DNA from 4 places in the Streptomyces sp. NPDC102490 genome. Region 3 is predicted to be linked to each of the others. Evidence: riboswitches for the same ligand, from Rfam matches in the RefSeq annotation. Region 3 holds a riboswitch; each other region holds the start of a gene.

Region 1 (5,110 bases), on a different contig from region 3:
TCGGTGCCGTCGGCGGCGGTGGAGTGGTAGACCTCGTTGGACCCGCTGTCGTAGCCCCAGACGTCCTTGCCGTTGTGGATCAGGCTGTACTCGGCGGCGTTCTCCAGCAGGGAGAGCTTCTGCCGGTCGGGGCCGTCGGCCGCGACGCGCAGCGTGTGGCTGCCGGACGCCAGCTCGGTGAGCTTGGCCGACGGGTCGGCGGCGGAGCCCTCGCCGTCCCCACCGGAGCCCGGGCCGCCGGACATTCCGGACAGCAGGCCGCTCTCCAGCCCGCCGAGGTCCGGCAGGCCGAGGTCGGTGTTGATGCGCACGGTGCCGGACAGCTGCTGGACGTCCGACTTGGCGATCTTCTCTATGAGCTGCTCCGCCGTGACCTTCGGCAGGTCGGGGTCGCCGGAGTCGGCGAGCGCGGGGACGAGCCCGATCGTCGCGGCCGCCACTCCGATCACCGCGACCGGGACGACGTACCGCGCGGCCTTGCGCCGTCCGGCCCGCAGCTCCTCGCCCTCCCCGGCGGTCGTGTTGTCGTCGGTATCGATCGGTGCCATGTGTGCCCTACCTCCGTCGTCGGCGGCGGCTGTCTCGCGACCTCGCACTCGGTTCACCCGTGAGCCGCCATTCTCACCCGAATCGGTGAGGATTGGTGTTTTTCCGTGGTGTCTATCTGACCAAATCACCGGAGCACAAGCGTCAGACCGCGGGCTCAACTCCGCCTACTCCTGCGGGATGACACGGAGGGGCGGCGGGTCCACCGGCCCGTAGGGGGCGACGAGCGACGGACGGCGCGCCACGGGCCGCAGGGCCGTCAGCCGGCCCGGTGCACCACCGCGTCGCACAGCTCGATCAGCGCGGCCTTCGCGTCGCACTCCCGCAGCGGGGCCAGCGCGGCCCGGGCGTCCTTGGCGTACCGGACGGTGTCCTTGCGGGCCTGCTCCAGCGCGGGGTGGGCGCGCAGCAGGCGCAGCGCCTCGGCGTGCCGCGCGTCGTCGCTCAGGTCGGAGTCGAGCAGCTCGCACAGCGCGACGTCCTCGGCGAGCCCCCGCCGGGCCGCCCGTTCGCGCAGCCGCAGCACGGGCAGGGTGGGGATGCCCTCGCGCAGGTCGGTGCCGGGCGTCTTGCCGGACTCGTCGGAGTCGGAGGCGATGTCCAGGACGTCGTCCGCCAGCTGGAAGGCGACACCGAGCCGCTCGCCGTACTGGGTCAGCACGTCGACCACCGTCTCGTCGGCGCCGGACATCATCGCGCCGAACCGGCAGGAGACCGCCACCAGCGATCCCGTCTTGCCGCCCAGCACGTCCAGGTAATGGTCGACCGGGTCGCGGCCGTCCTGCGGGCCGGCCGTCTCCAGGATCTGGCCGGTGACCAGCCGCTCGAACGCGAGGGCCTGGACACGGACCGCCTCGGGGCCGAGGTCGGCGAGGATCTGCGAGGCGCGGGCGAACAGGAAGTCACCGGTGAGGACGGCGACCGAGTTGCCCCAGCGGGTGTTCGCGCTGGGCACCCCGCGCCGCACGGCGGCCTCGTCCATCACGTCGTCGTGGTACAGCGTGGCGAGGTGGGTCAGCTCCACCACCACGGCCGAGGGCACGATCCCGGGGGCGTAGGGGTCGCCGAACTGGGCCGAGAGCATCACCAGCAGCGGCCGGAACCGCTTCCCGCCGGCCCGCACCAGGTGCTGGGCGGCCTCCGTGATGAACGGCACCTCGCTTTTGGTTGCCTCGAGCAACCCTTCCTCGACAGCAACCAATCCGGCCTGGACATCGGCTTCCAGAGCCTGGTCCCGCACGCTCAGCCCGAACGGCCCGACGACGGTCACGAGGGGTCTCCTGTCTGCTGGTGTCTACTGGCGATTACCTGGTTTGTCGATAGGTCGCTGCCACCACTCAAGTCAGCGTATCCGGTCACGTTTCGATCACCGCTAGCGCCCACCGTTACAGGCTGGTCGGTATCGGATCATGAACGGTATGTTTTTGATCAGGTGATATGAGCAGATTTTGATTGATATCGCCAGAGGGGACGAGCCGGATCAGGAGGGCGGACGGGCCGGAAGCCGCCACCGAAGATCCCACCACTCCTCCCAACGGCCCGCACTTCGAGAACGTCACCCGATCGCCACACGCGCCCGTACCGGCCCGCACCGGTCCGCGCGCAACGGCCCACACGCACCGGCCCGCGCACACCCGCTCGCACCGGTCCGCGTACGGCCGCCCGGCAGGACCGGCAGGCGCCTCCCCGGCGGTCCACTCCCCACCCCGCTTCCCTCCTCCCGCCGCTCGACACCCGAAGCCGTCCCCACCTGCGGCCGGTTGGCGCCTAGTTGAGTCGAATGCCCGTTTTGCCGTGCTTACTGAGGCCAGTGAGTTGGCTCACTCCGGGCCGCCCGCAGGCAACCCCGCCCGAACCTGTGCCCTCCCTTTGCCCCGCAAGCCAGTTGAGGCTTGGCAACAGCAAAGGATCAAGAGCCTCAAACGCCTCAGACCAAGGTCAACAGGCACGTTGGGTGATTCCTGCACTTGTTCCGGACATGTGCTCTCGCATACGTTCCCGGCCTGTCGGGCGGACGCCGAATCCTGCCACCGCCCGTCGCACAGTCATCCACCCAACACACTCGCCGGCAGGAGCGGGGGACCCAGGTAAGTCGCCGCACCGGTCACCACCGGAGCGGCTCGGGGTGAAGCCGTACCCGTCAGGGGCGCGGCCGGGCACCTCCCCGCCCGAACCCGACAGCTCACCTCGTAGGCGTAAGGAGAGGGACACATGTCTGCCAACGGTCAGAACCGTCACGCCCGCACCAGCCGCCTCGTCCGCAAGCTCGCGGTGGCCGGCACCGGCGCCGCGGTGCTCGCGCTGCCGCTCATCGGCGCCACCACCGCCTCCGCGGCCACCCCGGCCGCCGCCACGACCGCCGCCAAGGCGGCCACGACGTACCCGGACAACCTCGACGGCTGGATCCGCGAGTCGCTCGCCATCATGGCCCAGCACGGCATCCCCGGGACCTACGAGGGCATTCACCGCAACATCATGCGGGAGTCCTCCGGCAACCCGCTCGCCATCAACAACTGGGACATCAACGCCGTCAACGGCACCCCGTCCAAGGGTCTGCTCCAGGTGATCGACCCGACCTTCCAGGCGTACCACGTGCCCGGCACCTCCTGGGACCCGTACGACCCGGTCGCCAACATCACCGCCGCCTGCAACTACGCGGCCGACCGCTACGGCTCGATGGACAACGTCTTCAGCGCGTACTGAGCCGTACGCCGCCCGGTCCTCGCCTAAGAGGTACCGAAGATCCGCTCGAGGACGACGGCCACGCCGTCGTCCTCGTTCGTCGTGGTGACCTCGTCGGCCACCGCCTTGAGTTCGGGGTGGGCGCCGGCCATGGCGACGCCGCGGGCCGCCCAGTGGAACATGGGGATGTCGTTGGGCATGTCCCCGAAGGCGAGCGTCCGCCGCCGGTCGAGGCCCAGGTGCTCGGCGGCCAGCGCCAGGCCGGTCGCCTTCGTGATGCCGCAGGGCTGCAACTCAACGGTGCCGGGCCCCGACATGGTGACCGTGGCGAGGGAACCGACCACCGCGCGCGCCGTCGTCGCCAGTTCGTCGTCGGTCAGCTCGGGGTGGCGCAGCAGCACCTTGCTGATCGGCCTGGACCACAGCTGCTCGCGCCGCTCGACGCGCACCGCGGGCAGCGTCGGGTGGGGCATCAGGTAGCCCGGCTCGATGAGCGTCAGGCCGTCGACGCCGTCCTGGTCGACGGCGGCGTGCACCTGGCCCACCTCGGCCTCGATCTTGCCGAGCGCGGTCTCGGCCAGCTCCCGGTCCAGGGTGACCGACCACAGCATCCGGTGCGCCCCGGCGTCGTACACCTGCGCGCCCTGCCCGCACACCGCGAGTCCCGTGCCGCCGAGCCGGTCCAGCAGGGGGCGCACCCGGGGGGCCGGCCGCCCCGTCACCACCAGGTGCCGCGCCCCCGCCCCGGCGACCCGCGCCAGCGCGGCCAGCGACCGGTCGGAGACGGTGTCGTCGCCGCGGAGCAGCGTGCCGTCCAGGTCGGTGGCGACGAGGGAATATGCGGTGCGGTCCATGATCAGAGAATACGGACACCGCACCCGTCCGACTCACCCGTGACCGCTTCCGAACGAGGGCGTAGCGAATGCGCTCGAACTGGAATGAGGATGCACGAGTGCGCCCGATCCTGCCCAAAACCTGACACATCATCGGCTAAAGCCGGGTCAGGGCCTGTACACCGGTCCCCGTGCACACCACCGCGTCAAGATCCCGTCCCGGGCGCCGCCACCTCCGGTCGCACTGCCCAAGACCGGTGGGTCAGCCGTAACGTGTGGCCCGACCACGCAGACACGGCGCGCACGGCGCACATGGCGAGCACGAAAGCGAGGCAGCACCTGATGCCCCCCTTCGATGTCCCCGAGGGCGATCCCTTCGGTCCGCACAACCTTCCGTACGGCGTGTTCTCGATCCCCGGCTCGCGCGACCGGACGGTGGGCGTCCGGCTCGGCGACCACGTCCTCGACGCGGGCGCGGCGGCCCACGCTCTCGGCTCGCCGTACGCCTCCCTGCTCGCACGGCCCACCCTCAACCCGCTGCTGGCGGCCGGGCGGACGGCGTGGTCGGACGTGCGGCGCGCGCTGACGGCGTGGGTGACGGTCCCCTCCCACCGCGAGGTCCTGGAACCGCTCTTCCATCCGCTGTCGTCGGTGACCCTGCACCTGCCCTTCGAGGTCGCCGACTACGTCGACTTCTACGCCTCCGAGCACCACGCCCGCAACGTCGGCCAGATCTTCCGCCCCGACGCCGCCGACTCCCTCACCCCGAACTGGAAGCACCTCCCGATCGGGTACCACGGCCGTTCCGGCACGGTCGTCGTGTCCGGCACCGACGTCGTACGCCCGTCCGGGCAGCGCAAGGCACCGGCCGACGCCGCTCCCGTCTTCGGCCCTTCCGTACGCCTCGACATCGAGGCCGAGGTCGGCTTCGTCGTGGGGGTGCCGTCCGCACCGGGCCGTCCGGTGGCGCTCGGCGACTTCCGCGAGCACGTCTTCGGGCTCTGCCTGCTCAACGACTGGTCCGCGCGGGACGTCCAGGCGTGGGAGTA
Region 2 (5,110 bases), on a different contig from region 3:
CGTACTGCTCCAGGTCGTCTTCCACGCCCGCATCGCCGAGGAGGACCCCGACGCCCCGTTCTCCGTGGACGACGTGGCCGGCACCATCGTCGACAAGCTCATCCACCGCCACCCGCACGTCTTCGGCGACGCGACGGCCGACACCCCCGAGGAGGTCCGGGAGCACTGGCTGCGCACCAAGGCCGCCGAGAAGCAGCGCACCTCGGTCACCGAGGGCGTCCCCCTCGGCCAGCCCGGCCTCGCCCTCGCCGCCAAGCTCGCCTCCCGCGTCCGCACCGCGGGCCTCGACGTCCCGCTGCCCTCCGGCGACGGCATCGGCTACGAACTGCTCGCCCTCGCCGCCCGCGCCGAGTCCGAGGGCACCGACCCCGAGGCGGCCCTGAGAGCGGCGGCCCGCGCCTACCGGGACGCGATCAGGGCGGTCGAGGGATGACCGGCCGCCCGCCCGTCCCCGGCCCCGCCGCCGGTCCCGCCCCCGAGCTGTTCACCTGGGAGTTCGCGAGCGACCCCTACCCGGCCTACGCCTGGCTGCGCGAGCACGCCCCCGTGCACCGCACGCGGCTGCCCAGCGGGGTGGAGGCATGGCTGGTCACCCGATACGCCGACGCCAAGCAGGCCCTCGCCGACCCGCGGCTGTCCAAGAACCCGGCGCACCACGCCGAGCCCGCGCACGCCAAGGGCAAGACCGGCATTCCGGGAGAGCGGAAGGCCGAGCTGATGACCCACCTGCTGAACATCGACCCGCCGGACCACACCCGGCTGCGCCGACTGGTCAGCAAGGCGTTCACGCCCCGCCGGGTGGCCGAGTTCGCGCCCCGGGTGCAGGAGCTGGCCGACGGCCTCATCGACCGGTTCGCCGCCACCGGCTCCGCCGACCTGATCCACGACTTCGCCTTCCCCCTGCCCATCTACGCCATCTGCGACCTGCTCGGCGTCCCCCGCGAGGACCAGGACGACTTCCGGGACTGGGCGGGCATGATGATCCGTCACGGCGGCGGCCCGCGGGGCGGTGTCGCCCGGTCGGTGAAGAAGATGCGCGGCTACCTCGCCGAGCTCATCCACCGCAAGCGCGCCGCGCTGCCGCCCGAGCCGGCTCCCGGCGAGGACCTCATCTCCGGTCTGATCCGCGCCTCGGACCACGGCGAGCACCTCACCGAGAACGAGGCCGCGGCCATGGCCTTCATCCTGCTCTTCGCGGGGTTCGAGACCACCGTCAACCTCATCGGCAACGGCACCTACGCCCTGCTCACCCACCCCGAGCAGCGGGCGCGGCTCCAGACCTCCCTCGCCGCCGGGGAGCGCGGCCTGCTGGAGACCGGCGTCGAGGAACTGCTGCGCTACGACGGCCCGGTGGAGCTGGCCACCTGGCGCTTCGCCACCCGGCCGCTGACCATCGGCGGCCAGGACGTCGCGGCCGGCGACCCCGTCCTCGTCGTCCTCGCCGCCGCCGACCGGGACCCGGAGCGGTTCTCCGACCCGGACACCCTCGACCTCGCCCGCCGCGACAGCCAGCACCTCGGGTACGGCCACGGCATCCACTACTGCCTCGGCGCCCCGCTCGCCCGGCTGGAGGGGCAGACGGCGCTGGCCACGCTCCTCACCCGGCTGCCGGACCTCCGCCTCGCCGCGGACCCGGCCGAACTGCGCTGGCGCGGCGGCCTCATCATGCGAGGTCTGCGCACCTTGCCGGTGGCGTTCACGCCGTTCGCGTCATCGGCCGGCAACGGTCCGTCGACGACGCAAAAGTGACACGCGCTCAACTCTGTGATCTTCACGTGATCTGCGCGGCATGAACTTGTGACAACCGATGATCTCCCTATACGTTCACGGATCAACGTGGTGTCGAGCGTCATCCGCCACGTGACCCCCCGTCGTCTCGTGAAAGGTCGTCGCATGCTCTCCGGGAACGGTCGTCACCGCCGCCCCCGCCAGGCACCCGCCCTGGTCGTCGCCGCCGGAGTGACCGGCTCCGCCATCGCGATCCCGCTGCTCGGCGCCACCGGCGCCCACGCGGCCGACTCGGCGGCCTGGGACCAGGTGGCCGAGTGCGAGACCGGCGGCGCCTGGAGCCAGAACAGCGGCAACGGCTACTACGGCGGCCTGCAACTGTCCCAGGACGCCTGGGAGCAGTACGGCGGCCTGGACTACGCCCCCAGTGCCGACCGGGCCAGTCGCTCCCAGCAGATAAGAATCGCCGAGAAGATACACGCGGCCCAGGGCATCGCCGCCTGGCCGACCTGCGGTCTGCTCGCCGGCCTGGGCAACGACTCCGGGGTCACGGGCGGCGGCTCGGACGCGGCCGGTGACGGGGCGTCGGAGGGTTCGGACACCTCGGGGGAGGCGGACACCACCAAGTCGTCCGGCTCGCCCACGACCACCGGATCGCCCGAGTCGTCCCCGTCGTCCGAGTCATCCGGCTCGACCGAAACGTCCGGCTCGACCGGGACGGCGGAGTCGACGCCCGAGGCGTCCTCTTCGTCCCCTTCGCCCTCTTCTTCGTCCTCGTCTGACACGTCGTCCGACGGTTCCGGCGGCGCGTCCGGTCACGCCGACCCCTCCACCAAGTCGGACACTTCCCCCGAATCCGACTCCTCCGCCCGTGCCGAACCGCGGGAGACCGAAGGCTCGTCCGGCGACGGGCGGCACCGCGGCGACAGCGCGGACGAGGGCGCCGCGAAGGAGGGCCGCACGGACACGGCGACGGGGCGGCACGCCTCGCGCGACGGTGGCGCGCGGGACGCCGGAGGCGACCGTTACGTCGTCCGCACCGGCGACAGTCTGTGGGCCATCGCCGACTCCCTTGACGTCGACGGCGGATGGCATGCGCTCTACGCCGGCAACGAGGCGGTCGTCGGTGCCGACCCCGACCACATCCTGCCCGGTCAGACGCTCACGGTCACGGGCGAATCGGGCGAAAAGTAGGGGGAGTTCACGTCACGGTTAGAGACTGTATGTCCCTTTTGGATCTCGTGAGAGATAGGTCTCAGAAGCCGTGATCGTCTTTGAAAAACCGCGGAGTGCGTGTCTACGGTCATGACCGCTCGCCACCGCGGGCCCCGACAGTCGCAACGCCGAATCCTGCCAGCGGCCGTACGGGAACAGTCGTCGCGTCAAGCGCCGAAGGCAGGAGCGGGGGACCCAAGGTAAGCGCCACACCGGGCAGTTGAGCCGGAGCGGCTAGGGGTGGAGCCGAGTTCCGCGAGGAACCCGGCCGGGCAACTCAACCGGCCCGAACCCGACAGCTCACCTCGCAGGCGTCGGTGAGGGGATCAACCATGCTGTTTTCCGGCAAGGGCAAGCACCGTCGTCCGTCCAAGGCCACCCGTGTCATCGCCGTCGCCGGCGTCACCGGTGCCGCCGTCGCCGCCCCGCTGATGGCGGCCGGCAACGCCTCCGCCGCCACCACGTCCGAGTGGGACGCCGTCGCCCAGTGCGAGTCCGGCGGCAACTGGTCCATCAACACCGGCAACGGTTACTACGGCGGTCTGCAGTTCTCCGCCTCCACCTGGGCCGCCTACGGCGGTACGCAGTACGCCTCCACCGCCGACCAGGCGAGCAAGTCCCAGCAGATCCAGATCGCCGAGAAGGTGCTCGCGGGCCAGGGCAAGGGTGCCTGGCCGGTCTGCGGCACCGGCCTGTCGGGCGCCGCGAACACCGGTGGCGGCTCGCAGGACAGCGGTTCCGGCAGCTCCCAGAGCTCGCAGAGCTCCCAGAGCCAGAGCAGCGGCTCCACCGCCGAGCGCTCCACCGAGCAGAAGGCCTCCCGCTCCTCCGAGCGTCCGGCCGCGGAGCAGAAGACCGACAAGGCCGAGAAGAAGACCGTCACCACCCCGACCGGCAAGAAGGTCAAGAAGGGCGACGGCGAGTACAAGGTCGTCAAGGGTGACACCCTCAGCTCGATCGCCGCGGAGCACGACGTCAAGGGCGGCTGGGCCAAGCTGTTCAAGCTGAACGACGACATCGTCGACCAGGCCGACCTGATCTACCCGGGCCAGCAGCTGCACCTCAAGTAAGCGGCGGCGGCTCCCGCGACTTCCCGCCCCGGTGCGTGTTCCCCCCGTACGCACCGGGGCGGGTTTTTCGCGTCGCGCCCCCGCCGGGGCCCGCCCCCGGTTCCGTCCCGGTTTCCGGAAACGTCTTTGTTCCGTTCGGAAACAATTTACTCTCGGTTCTGTCCAGCGGGTGGGCGATCGGCTGGCCGATCGCCCGGAGCCGGTTAGGCTCGGTCCCGCAGAGCCGCCGCGGTCCTGCGGGACCCGCGCGTCACACCGAAGCGTCACATTGAAGAAGGAGATGCTCGTGCCGTCCATCGACGTCGTCGTAGCCCGGGAAATCCTGGACTCCCGAGGCAACCCCACGGTCGAGGTCGAGGTCGGCCTCGACGACGGCAGCACGGGTCGTGCCGCCGTTCCCTCCGGCGCCTCCACCGGTGCCTTCGAGGCCATCGAACTCCGTGACGGCGACCAGAGCCGTTACCTCGGCAAGGGCGTCGAGAAGGCCGTGCTGGCCGTCATCGAGCAGATCGGCCCGGAGCTGGTCGGCTACGACGCCACCGAGCAGCGCCTGATCGACCAGGCCATGTTCGACCTGGACGCCACCGACAACAAGGGCTCGCTCGGCGCCAACGCCATCCTCGGCGTCTCCCTCGCCGTCGCCCACGCCGCCTCCGAGGCCAGCGACCTGCCGCTCTTCCGCTACCTGGGCGGTCCGAACGCGCACCTGCTGCCGGTGCCGATGATGAACATCCTGAACGGCGGCTCGCACGCCGACTCCAACGTGGACATCCAGGAGTTCATGATCGCCCCGATCGGCGCGGAGTCCTTCTCCGAGGCGCTGCGCTGGGGCGCCGAGGTCTACCACACGCTCAAGAAGGTCCTGAAGAACAAGGGCCTGGCCACCGGCCTGGGCGACGAGGGCGGCTTCGCCCCGAACCTCGGCTCCAACCGCGAGGCCCTCGACCTCATCCTGGAGGCGATCAAGGAGGCCGGCTACACCCCCGGCGAGCAGATCGCCCTCGCGCTCGACGTCGCCGCGTCCGAGTTCTACAAGGACGGCTCCTACTCCTTCGAGGGCAAGACCCGCACGGCCGCCGAGATGACCGAGTACTACG
Region 3 (5,110 bases):
ATCCATGAGAGCCGATCCTGTCCTAAGGGGCCGCCCGCGGCCAAGGAGACTTCGCACAACACTGACAGATCGACGTGTGGGTATCGCCACACCTCGCGGGGGTGGCCGGACCGCTAATGTCTGTTCATTGCCTACAAAACACCGGAGGGCCGCCCCATGGCGTTCGGCTGGATCGACGAGCAGGACCGGGCGCGCCGCGAGGCCGGACTCGTCCGGGTGCTGCGTCCCCGCCCGGCGGTGTCGCCGCTGCTGGACCTGGCGAGCAACGACTACCTGGGACTGGCCCGGCACCCGGAGGTCGTCGAGGGGGCGGCCGCGGCCGCGCGGACCTGGGGCGGCGGCGCGACCGGCTCGCGGCTGGTGACCGGCACGACCGCGCTGCACGCCGAACTTGAACGCGAACTGGCCGATTTCTGCGGGTTCGAGGCCGCGCTCGTCTTCTCCTCCGGCTACGCGGCCAACCTCGCCGCGGTCACCGCGCTGGCCCCGCACGGCAGCCTCGTCGTCTCCGACGCGGGCAACCACGCCTCGCTGATCGACGGGTGCCGGCTCGCCCGCGGCACCACCCAGGTCGTGGGGCACGCCGACCCGGACGCCGTGCGCAAGGCACTGGCGACGCACGACGGACCCGCCGTCGCGGTGTCCGACACGGTCTTCTCGGTGGACGGCGACGCCGCGCCGCTGGCCGCACTCGCCGACGCGTGCCGGGCGCACGGGGCCGGACTGGTCGTCGACGACGCCCACGGCCTCGGCGTCCTCGGTGACGGGGGCCGGGGCGCCCCGCACGGCGCGGGTCTCGCGGGCCGCGACGACGTCGTCGTGACCGTCACGCTGTCCAAGTCGCTGGGCGCGCAGGGCGGCGCCGTGCTGGGCCCCGCCCGGGTGATCGACCACCTGGTCAACGCGGCCCGTACGTTCATCTTCGACACCGGACTGGCCCCCGCGGCGGCGGGGGCGGCCCTGGCGGCGCTCAGGCTGCTGGGCCGCGAGCCGGAGCGGGCCGCGCGGGCCCGTTCCGTCGCCGCCGAGCTGCACGCGCGCCTGACCGCCGCGGGTCTGGACGCGGTCCGTCCGGACGCCGCGGTCGTCTCGGTGCGCGCGCCCTCCCCGGAGGGGGCGGTGCGGTGGGCGGCCGACTGCCGGGCGGCCGGCCTGGCCGTGGGCTGCTTCCGCCCTCCTTCGGTGCCCGACGGCATCTCACGGCTCAGGCTGACCGCTCGGGGGGACCTCTCCGGGGATCAGATCGAACGCGCTGTACGGGTGATCGGCGACACGCGGCCATGAGTCGGCGGGACACGGCCGTGTGCCGTCCGGAGACCGCCCGGGTCAGTCCCGGTGGACGCGGGTGGTGAACGCCGTCCAGCTCCCGGGGGAGAAGAGCAGGGCGGGTCCGGCCGGGTCCTTGGAGTCGCGCACGGCGAGCAGCCCGGCCCAGCGGCCGGCCGACGGACGGGCCGTCTCCACGCAGTTGTTCGCTCCGGTGCTGTAGCTGCTGCGCAGCCACCGCACACCGGTCAGATCGGTGCTGACAGGGATGTTCCGAGGACGTTCGGAACGTTCGGACATGAAGCCTGACATGGTGCCTCCTTACGCGCCTGCCGCGGTCGCGGCGATGAAGTCCAACGAGTCCTCGGGCGAAAGGGCATGGATCAGAAGGGCGTTGAAGGCCTCGGTATAGGCCTCTAGGTCTTCTTTCCGTTCGAGGTGCAGGCTACTCGTCAAGTGGTCGAGAACAACCACGTCCAGATCAGAAGTGCTCGAAAAGGAGAAGATTACGAAAGGGCCGGTGACGCCGATATGCGCCCCGGCGGCAAACGGCAGGACCTGGAGCCGGACATGGGGGAGCCGAGCGGCCTCGACCAGTCGCTCCAGTTGACGGGCCATCACCCCGGGCCCGCCCACCTCCCGGCGCAGCACCGCCTCGTCCAGGACCGCGGTCAGCTCCAGGGGCGGCTCGCGGCGCAGCACGTCCTGCCGGGCCAGCCGGACCTCCACCAGCGTCTCCAGCCGTTCCGCCGGCATGCCGTCCACCGCGGCCCGCGTCACCGCGCGGGCGTACTCCGGCGTCTGGAGCAGGCCGGGCACCACCGTGGTCTCCAGGGTGCGCATCGCGCCGGCCTGCGACTCCAGGCTGATGAAGTCGCGGTAGGTCGGTGGCAGCACCCCGCGGTACGCGTGCCACCAGTGGTGGCGTCCCCCCGCGTCCTCGGAGCGCGCCAGCATCACCAGCAGCCCCCGCAGCTGCTCGTCGTCCACGCCGTAGACGTCGAGCAGTAACCGCACGTCGGCCGGTTTCACCCCGCTCGTCCCCGTCTCGATCCGGCTGACCTTCGACTGGTGCCAGCCCGCGAGCCGGGCGGCCTCGCCGCTGGTGATGCCCGCCGCCATGCGCAGGGCGCGCAGTTCCGCGCCCAGCTTCCGGCGGCGCACCACGGGACCGTGCTGCATGGGACAACTCCCCCTACTCCTTATGCGCCGCCCAAATACGCTCTGCCGTCGCAGAGTTCACCGCTTCGAGCGACAGATATATGCATATCTTGGTGGATCGCCGCCCTTCACGGGTCAGGTGATGGCAGTCTGGCGGCGAAGCACCAGTCCGGGACCGTACTCGAACCATCCACTCCGTGTCGGGCCTGCGGTCCCGTGAGAAAGGGACGACGTCGCCATGGCAGACCATCTGGAAGCATCCGTCACTCTGCCGAGCGATCCCGCCTCGGTGGCCGCCGCGCGGACCTATGTGGTCGGCACCCTGGCGGAATGGGGGCTGCCGGGCGACGCCGAGTTGTCCGAGACCGTGCGGCTCATCGTCTCCGAACTGGCGACCAACGCGGTCCAGCACACGTTCGGGCAGTCGCCGACCTTCACGGTGGACCTCGTCCTCGACGACGACGAGCGGTTGCGGCTCGGCGTCACCGACAGCCATCCGCGCTTCCCCAAGCGGCTGCCCGCCGCCGTCCAGCAGGACAACGGGCGGGGCATGGTGATCATCCGCTGGCTGACCGCCGAGTGCGGCGGCAGGCTGCGGGTCCGGCCCACGCGCGAGGGGGGCAAGACCGTCTCCATCGAACTGCCCTGGACACCCCCGAGCGGGCCGGCGGCACCCGCGGGAGTGACGGCCGGGCAGAACGCCGTCACTCCCGCGGGCGGGCTACTTGACCCGGCCGTACCAGACGCCTGACGTCCAGATCTTCTGCAACCGCACCACGTCCCCGGTCTTCGGAGCGTGCCAGAGCCTGCCCTTCCCGGCGTAGATACCCACGTGGTAGACGCTCCGGCCGGAGTGGAAGAACACGAGGTCGCCGACCTTGCGGTGCTTGGCGGAGATGTGGCGGGTCTTGTTGTACTGCTGCGCCGCGGTGCGTGGCAGCTTCTTGCCGGCCTTCTTGAACGAGTACAGCGTCAGGCCGGAGCAGTCGAACCGGTGGGGGCCGATGGCGCCCCAGCGGTACGGGGAACCCTGTTTGGAAGCGGCGATCCTGAGGGCCTTGGTCGCATGGCTCGCCGCGGCCGCCTCGGAGGCGGCACCGGGGACCACGACGGAGCCGCCCACGGCGGCGAGGGTGAGGGCCGAGGCCGTACCGGCACGAGCCATCAGCGACGGGACACGATTGAGCGCGGACATGCGCAACCCTTCGTCAGCCGCCTGTGAAGGATGACCTGTCGGATTCGGGCTGGCGAAGTTGCCCGGCCGCACGAGTGCGGCTTCACCCCAAGGACCGCTCGGCCCGGCACCTCTCGCAAAGGCGGCCGTGCCGGCGACCCGTCGTGCTCGGGTCCTCCACTCCTGCCGATCCACTTCCCTCGCGACCGGTCGTCCGGACGGCGGCAGGACTCGGCGTCCGCCCGGACCGCCCCGCCGCTGCGGCGGGGGCTTGTCGTCAGTCACGGATCTTGTCCCCCGCGAGGAGAAAATCCCAACGGAACGTGCCCTTTGTGTTGTTACACCCCACTCACCCGTTCGGGTCGCCACTCCGTGTTCGACGTGCCGCCGGGCCCGGTGACGGCCCCGGGACCAGCGGCGGAGTGGCGCGTCGCACCGGCCGGGCGCGGGGCGCCGCAAGTCCGGCCGGTCATCAATCGGCGGTGTCCCTACGCCGAAAGGGGGTACGCCGTTTGGTCCGTTTCGGCCCGCTGCCGCATCGACCCGGCGCCGGGCCGCAGCCGACCGGGCTTTCTCACTTCCCGGAAGGCGGCGGGAGGCCGACCCGCGCCGTCCGGCGCTCTCCGTCCAGCACCCGCAGCGCCCGGGCCAGGGTGGCGGCGTGCACCTCCGTCTCGCCGCGCCGGTGCATCAGCGCCAGCGCGTCACGCAGCGCCACCGCCTTGCCGACCAGTGCCTGGGCGGCGCGCAGGGCGCCGTAGGTGTCGCCGTCCCGCCCGGGGTTGATGCGCCCGAGCAGATCGACGACGTCCAGATAGCCGTCGACGACCTCGGCCTCGGCGCGGGTCAGGGCCGGCAGCGGGGGCAACTCGGGTGGCAGCACCGGCGGATCACCTCGCGCCGGGCGAGGCGGGCGGGGTCCTGCGGCCGGGGACGATCCGGTCCACCAGGCCGTACTCCAGCGCCTGTCGGGCGTCGAGGACCGTTTCCCGCTCGAGGTCCGCGCTCACCTGCTCGGGACTGCGGCCCGTGTGCCGTACGAGGATCTCCTCCAGGCGGGCGCGGACGCGGACCAACTCGTCGGCGTGGACGGCCAGGTCGCTCGCCTGCCCCTGCACCGGTTCGGTGAGCGCCGGCTGGTGGAGCACCATTCGGGCGCCCGGCAGGACGGAGCGCTTGCCGGGGGTGCCCGCCGCCAGCAGCACCGCGGCGGACGAACCGGCCTGCCCGAGGCAGGTCGTCGCCACGTCGCAGGCGACGTAGCGCATCGTGTCGTAGATCGCCGTCATGGCGGTGAAGGAGCCGCCGGGCGAGTTGACGTAGAGCTCGATGTCCCGGTCCGGCGCCTGGTGCTCCAGGTACATGAACTGCGCCATCACGTCGTTCGCGGAGGTCTCGTCCACCGGTGTCCCGAGGAAGACGATCCGCTCCTGGAGCAGCCTGGAGTACGGGTCCGACGTCCGGGTCCCGGAACTCGTGCGTTCGGTGAACTCGGGCAGGACGTGGCGG
Region 4 (5,110 bases), on a different contig from region 3:
CGGCGGAATTCCGCAGTTCCGCCCACTGATTCCACCCGGTGGTTCACCCCGTGACTCCACCAGGAACTCGCGATCGAAGGGACGTACATGCCCATGGGTCACACGGCCACAGCCCCGGCAGGCTCCGGCGGCCTGACAGCGACCGAACACCGCCTGGCCAACGGCCTGCGCGTGGTGCTCTCCGAGGACCACCTGACCCCGGTCGCGGCGGTGTGCCTCTGGTACGACGTCGGCTCGCGCCACGAGGTCAAGGGGCGTACCGGCCTGGCTCACCTTTTCGAGCACCTCATGTTCCAGGGCTCCGCACAGGTCAAGGGCAACGGCCACTTCGAGCTGGTGCAGGGCGCCGGCGGCTCGCTCAACGGCACCACCAGCTTCGAGCGGACCAACTACTTCGAGACCATGCCCGCCCACCAGCTGGAGCTCGCCCTCTGGCTGGAGGCCGACCGCATGGGCTCCCTGCTGGCCGCCCTGGACGAGGAGTCGATGGAGAACCAGCGGGACGTCGTCAAGAACGAACGGCGCCAGCGCTACGACAACGTCCCCTACGGCACGGCCTTCGAGAAGCTGACCGCCCTGGCCTACCCGGAGGGGCACCCCTACCACCACACGCCGATCGGTTCGATGGCGGACCTGGACGCGGCGACCCTGGAGGACGCGCGCGCGTTCTTCCGCACCTACTACGCGCCCAACAACGCGGTGCTGTCGGTCGTCGGCGACATCGACCCGGAGCAGACGCTCGCCTGGATCGAGAAGTACTTCGGCTCCATCGCCTCGCACGACGGCAAGCAGCCTCCCCGCGACGGTTCGCTGCCCGACGTCATGGGCGGGCAGCTGCGCGAGATCGTCGAGGAGGAGGTCCCGGCCCGTGCCCTGATGGCGGCCTACCGCCTGCCGGAGGACGGCACGCGCGCGTGCGACGCGGCCGACCTGGCCCTGACCGTCCTGGGCGGCGGCGAGTCGTCCCGCCTGTACAACCGGCTCGTACGCCGCGACCGCACCGCCGTCGCCGCCGGGTTCGGCCTGCTGCGGCTCGCCGGGGCGCCCTCCCTGGGGTGGCTGGACGTGAAGACGTCCGGTGACGTGGAGGTCCCGGTCATCGAGACGGCCATCGACGAGGAGCTGGCCCGGTTCGCCGAGGAGGGCCCCACGGCCGAGGAGATGGAGCGCGCCCAGGCCCAGCTCGAGCGCGAGTGGCTGGACCGCCTGGGCACGGTCGCGGGCCGCGCGGACGAACTGTGCCGGTACGCCGTCCTGTTCGGCGACCCGCAACTCGCCCTCACCGCCGTGCAGCGGGTCCTCGAGGTGACCGCACAGGAGGTCCAGGAGGTCGCCAAGGCCCGCCTGCGCCCCGACAACCGCGCGGTGCTCGTCTACGAGCCCACCGCCCCCGCCGACGAGACCGGCGCCGACCCGACCGACGCCACCGACGAGAACGAGGAGGCGGCCAAGTGACCGAGCTCGCCACCATGGAATTCCACGCCCAGCCGCAGGCCGGCGAGCCCAAGCCGTGGGCGTTCCCCGCCCCCGAGCGCGGCCGCCTCGACAACGGCCTCACCGTGCTGCGCTGCCACCGCCCCGGCCAGCAGGTCGTCGCAGTCGAGGTGCTCCTCGACGCCCCCCTGGAGGCCGAGCCCGCCGGTCTCGACGGTGTCGCCACGATCATGGCGCGCGCCTTCTCGGAGGGCACCGACAAGCACTCGGCGGAGGAGTTCGCCGCCGAGCTGGAGCGCTGCGGCGCCACCCTCGACGCGCATGCCGACCACCCCGGCGTCCGGCTGAGCCTGGAGGTGCCCGCCTCGCGCCTGGCCAAGGCCCTCGGCCTGGTCGCCGACGCCCTCAGGGCGCCCGCCTTCGCGGACGGCGAGGTCGAACGGCTGGTGCGCAACCGGCTCGACGAGATCCCGCACGAGCTGGCCAACCCCTCCCGGCGCGCCGCGAAGGAACTCTCCAAGGAGCTGTTCCCGGCCGACTCGCGCATGTCGCGCCCGCGCCAGGGCACCGAGGAGACGGTCGCGGCCATCGACTCGGCCGCCGTACGCGCCTTCTACGAGCGGCACGTCCGCCCCGCCACGGCCACCGCGGTGGTCGTCGGCGACCTCACCGGTGTCGACCTGGACGCGCTGCTCGGCGACACCCTGGGCGCGTGGACCGGCTCGGCCGCCGAGCCGCGCCCCGTCCCCCCGGTGACCGCCGACGACCGGGGCCGGGTCGTCATCGTGGACCGTCCCGGCGCCGTCCAGACGCAGCTGCTGATCGGCCGCACCGGCGCCGACCGGCACGACCGCGTGTGGCCCGCGCAGGTGCTCGGCACCTACTGCCTCGGCGGCACCCTCACCTCGCGCCTGGACCGCGTCCTGCGCGAGGAGAAGGGCTACACCTACGGCGTACGGGCGTTCGGCCAGGTCCTGCGCTCCGCGCCGGACGGTACGGGCGCCGCGATGCTCGCCATCAGCGGGTCCGTCGACACCCCCAACACCGGTCCCGCCCTGGAGGACCTGTGGACGGTGCTGCGCAAGCTCGCCGCGGAGGGGCTCACCGACGCCGAGCGCGACGTGGCCGTGCAGAACCTGGTGGGCGTGGCGCCGCTGAAGTACGAGACGGCGGCGGCCGTGGCGAGCACGCTGGCCGACCAGGTCGAGCAGCACCTGTCCGACGACTTCCAGGCCACGCTCTACCGTCAACTGGCCGCCACGGGCACCGTGGAGGCCACCGCGGCGGTCGTGAACGCCTTCCCGGTGGACCGCCTCGTGACGGTCCTCGTCGGCGACGCGGCGCAGATCAAGGAGCCCGTCGAGGCCCTCGGTATCGGCGAAGTCACCGTGGTGGCCGCCGAGTAGCGACCCGCGCGCGGAGTGGCCCTGGTGACCGGAGTGTCACCAGGGCCGCCGTTTGTCCGGATTGGGGGAATGGCTGCCCGTCTGCCCTGTGGCGTGCGCTACAAAAAGCCTGTTGCGTTTGAGAATTGAACGCAGCCGCGTTTAGCGTCTTCCGGGCTGTTCGTCAGGCAGTGCGCCGCACCCGCGGCACCGGACAGTCATCGCCGAGTCCCCGTACGGCGCGAGCCAGGGGAGCCGGGGACCCAACGCAGTCCCTGGGGTGAATCGGACGCCCGCGCGCAGCGCGAGGGGGTCCGTAGGAGACCTTCCACCTCCGAACCCGTCAGCTAACCCGGTAGGCGAGAGGGAAGGAAAGGACAAGCCTCTACATGGCGTTCACGCGCGCCACCGGGAAGCACCGGCGCACCGGCCGGGTGCACCGCACCACCGCCCGCGCGGCGGGAGTCGCGGCCCTCGCCACCACCGGCGTCGTCGGCACCCTCGCGGCTCCCGCGCTCGCCGCCGAGCCCGCGGTGGAGCAGAGCGGACTCACCCCGGTCGTCACCATCGGCGACTCCGTCGCCGACGAGATAGACGCCCAGGCCCTCGCCCAGCAGCAGGCGGCCGCGGACGCCGCCGCCCGCGAGGCGGCCCGGGAAGCGGCCCGCGAGCGGGCGGCCGAGGCGGCCAAGCAGGCGCGCGAGGCCAAGGAGCGCGCCGCGCGGGAGGCGGAGCGCAAGCGCCTCAACACCTTCGTCGCGCCGATCACCGCCTCCTACGTCTCCACCGCCTACCAGGCCGGCAGTTCCCTGTGGTCCTCCGGCAGCCACACCGGCATCGACTTCCACGCCTCCAGCGGCACGACCGTGCACGCCGTGGGCGTCGGCACCGTCGTCGAGGCCGGCTGGGGCGGGGCGTACGGCAACCAGGTCGTGATCAAGATGCACGACGGCACGTACACGCAGTACGGGCACCTGTCGTCCATCGGCGTCTCGGTCGGCCAGTCGGTCGAGCCGGGCCAGCAGATCGGCCTCTCCGGCGCCACCGGCAACGTCACCGGACCGCACCTGCACTTCGAGGCCCGTACGAGCCCCGAGTACGGCTCGGACATGGACCCCGTCGCCTACCTCCGCTCCCACGGCGTGAACGTCTGACAGAGACGACGTCCGAAAGCCCCGGCTTCCCGAGCCGGGGCTTTTCGCATTTAATATCGCTTGATTGGCCTGGGTTCGTGCGGCACACGTCAATCACCGGGTTTCACGGGGGTCAAGGGGAGGTCGCTCATGCGTATTCCGGCGCATTCGGTGTGCACGGCGATCCGGGACGACATCGTCTCCGGTGTACACGGCCGCGGGAGCCGGCTCACCGAGGAACTCCTCGCCCGCCGCTACGGCGTCTCCCGCGTCCCCGTCCGCGAGGCCCTGCGCACGCTGGAGGCCGAGGGTTTCGTGGTGACCCGGCGGCACGCGGGCGCGTGCGTGGCGGAGCCGACCGAGCGGGAGGCCGCCGACCTCCTGGAGACGCGCACGCTCCTGGAGCCGCTCGGGGCCTCCCGGGCCGCCCGGCGGCGCACCGAGGCCCACCTCAAGGTGTTGCGCGGCCTGGTCAGACTGGGGCAGGAACGGGCCAGGCAGGGCACCGGCGAGGAACTGCGCTCACTGGGCGGCTGGTTCCACGAGACCCTCGCCCGGGCGGCGGACAGCCCCTCCCTGACGGCGCTGCTGACCCAGCTCCGCCACAAGATCGCCTGGATGTACGTGGTGGAGGCGCCGGTCGGCCCGGTGGAGTACTGGGCGGAGCACGGCGCGATCACCGACGCCGTGGCCCGGGGCGACGGCGAACGCGCGCGGGCGCTCATGACCCTGCACATCGAGCGGTCGGCGTCCGCGCACCGGCTGCGCTTCGCCTCCGGCGGCGGGCGGACGGAGAGTGTGAGGAATGCGCAACATCCCGTAAACACGGCGGGCCCGCGTCGGTAACGCGGGTGCCGTATACAAAGGGCGGGGAATTCCGTCCGGTGTTTTCCGCTGCCCCGTAAAGAGGATGAACAACGGGCGGGCGAGCCGAAGGAGCGGAGAAACGGACGCGAAAAGAAACGAAAGGCCCGTCCGGTGTCCCGGAGGGCCTTTCGGTGCTGCTGTCCGCAGGGCTCGGACGGTCGCTCAGACGGTCTCGGGAAGCTCCTCGAGCCCCTCGGCGACCAGCTTCGCCAGCCGGTCCAGGGCGGCCTCCGCGCCCTCGGCGTCGGAGGCGAGGACGATCTCCTCGCCCCCCTGGGCGCCGAGGCCGAG

Evidence for each region. A riboswitch is a leader RNA that binds a small molecule or an ion and turns the genes downstream of it on or off. The one in region 3 is predicted to bind cyclic di-AMP.
Region 1: another riboswitch for cyclic di-AMP. It lies ahead of ACIRGB_RS32260 (transglycosylase SLT domain-containing protein); the one in region 3 lies ahead of ACIRGB_RS20580 (C40 family peptidase).
Region 2: another riboswitch for cyclic di-AMP. It lies ahead of ACIRGB_RS14745 (transglycosylase family protein); the one in region 3 lies ahead of ACIRGB_RS20580 (C40 family peptidase).
Region 4: another riboswitch for cyclic di-AMP. It lies ahead of ACIRGB_RS28830 (M23 family metallopeptidase); the one in region 3 lies ahead of ACIRGB_RS20580 (C40 family peptidase).

Annotation. Positions count from the first base shown of each region.
Region 1 covers NZ_JBIWJU010000016.1:95,087-100,196, forward strand. Annotated here, with positions in the region: gene ACIRGB_RS32250 (outer membrane lipoprotein carrier protein LolA) at 1-548, opposite strand, end outside; gene ACIRGB_RS32255 (polyprenyl synthetase family protein) at 806-1,816, opposite strand; cyclic di-AMP (ydaO/yuaA leader) riboswitch at 2,600-2,756, shown strand; gene ACIRGB_RS32260 (transglycosylase SLT domain-containing protein) at 2,758-3,249, shown strand; gene ACIRGB_RS32265 (HAD family hydrolase) at 3,273-4,082, opposite strand; gene fahA (fumarylacetoacetase) at 4,404-5,110, shown strand, end outside.
Region 2 covers NZ_JBIWJU010000006.1:85,074-90,183, reverse strand. Annotated here, with positions in the region: gene ACIRGB_RS14760 (nucleoside triphosphate pyrophosphohydrolase) at 1-433, shown strand, start outside; gene ACIRGB_RS14755 (cytochrome P450) at 430-1,749, shown strand; gene ACIRGB_RS14750 (transglycosylase family protein) at 1,894-2,922, shown strand; cyclic di-AMP (ydaO/yuaA leader) riboswitch at 3,106-3,272, shown strand; gene ACIRGB_RS14745 (transglycosylase family protein) at 3,276-4,013, shown strand; gene eno (phosphopyruvate hydratase) at 4,300-5,110, shown strand, end outside.
Region 3 covers NZ_JBIWJU010000008.1:319,359-324,468, reverse strand. Annotated here, with positions in the region: gene bioB (biotin synthase BioB) at 1-6, opposite strand, end outside; gene ACIRGB_RS20600 (8-amino-7-oxononanoate synthase) at 157-1,284, shown strand; gene ACIRGB_RS20595 (DUF397 domain-containing protein) at 1,327-1,578, opposite strand; gene ACIRGB_RS20590 (helix-turn-helix domain-containing protein) at 1,588-2,448, opposite strand; gene ACIRGB_RS20585 (ATP-binding protein) at 2,666-3,178, shown strand; gene ACIRGB_RS20580 (C40 family peptidase) at 3,149-3,622, opposite strand; cyclic di-AMP (ydaO/yuaA leader) riboswitch at 3,626-3,848, opposite strand; gene ACIRGB_RS20575 (hypothetical protein) at 4,176-4,484, opposite strand; gene ACIRGB_RS20570 (ATP-dependent Clp protease proteolytic subunit) at 4,492-5,110, opposite strand, start outside.
Region 4 covers NZ_JBIWJU010000013.1:195,403-200,512, reverse strand. Annotated here, with positions in the region: gene ACIRGB_RS28840 (M16 family metallopeptidase) at 88-1,455, shown strand; gene ACIRGB_RS28835 (M16 family metallopeptidase) at 1,452-2,840, shown strand; cyclic di-AMP (ydaO/yuaA leader) riboswitch at 3,032-3,196, shown strand; gene ACIRGB_RS28830 (M23 family metallopeptidase) at 3,209-3,973, shown strand; gene ACIRGB_RS28825 (GntR family transcriptional regulator) at 4,103-4,798, shown strand; gene ACIRGB_RS28820 (HPr family phosphocarrier protein) at 4,982-5,110, opposite strand, start outside.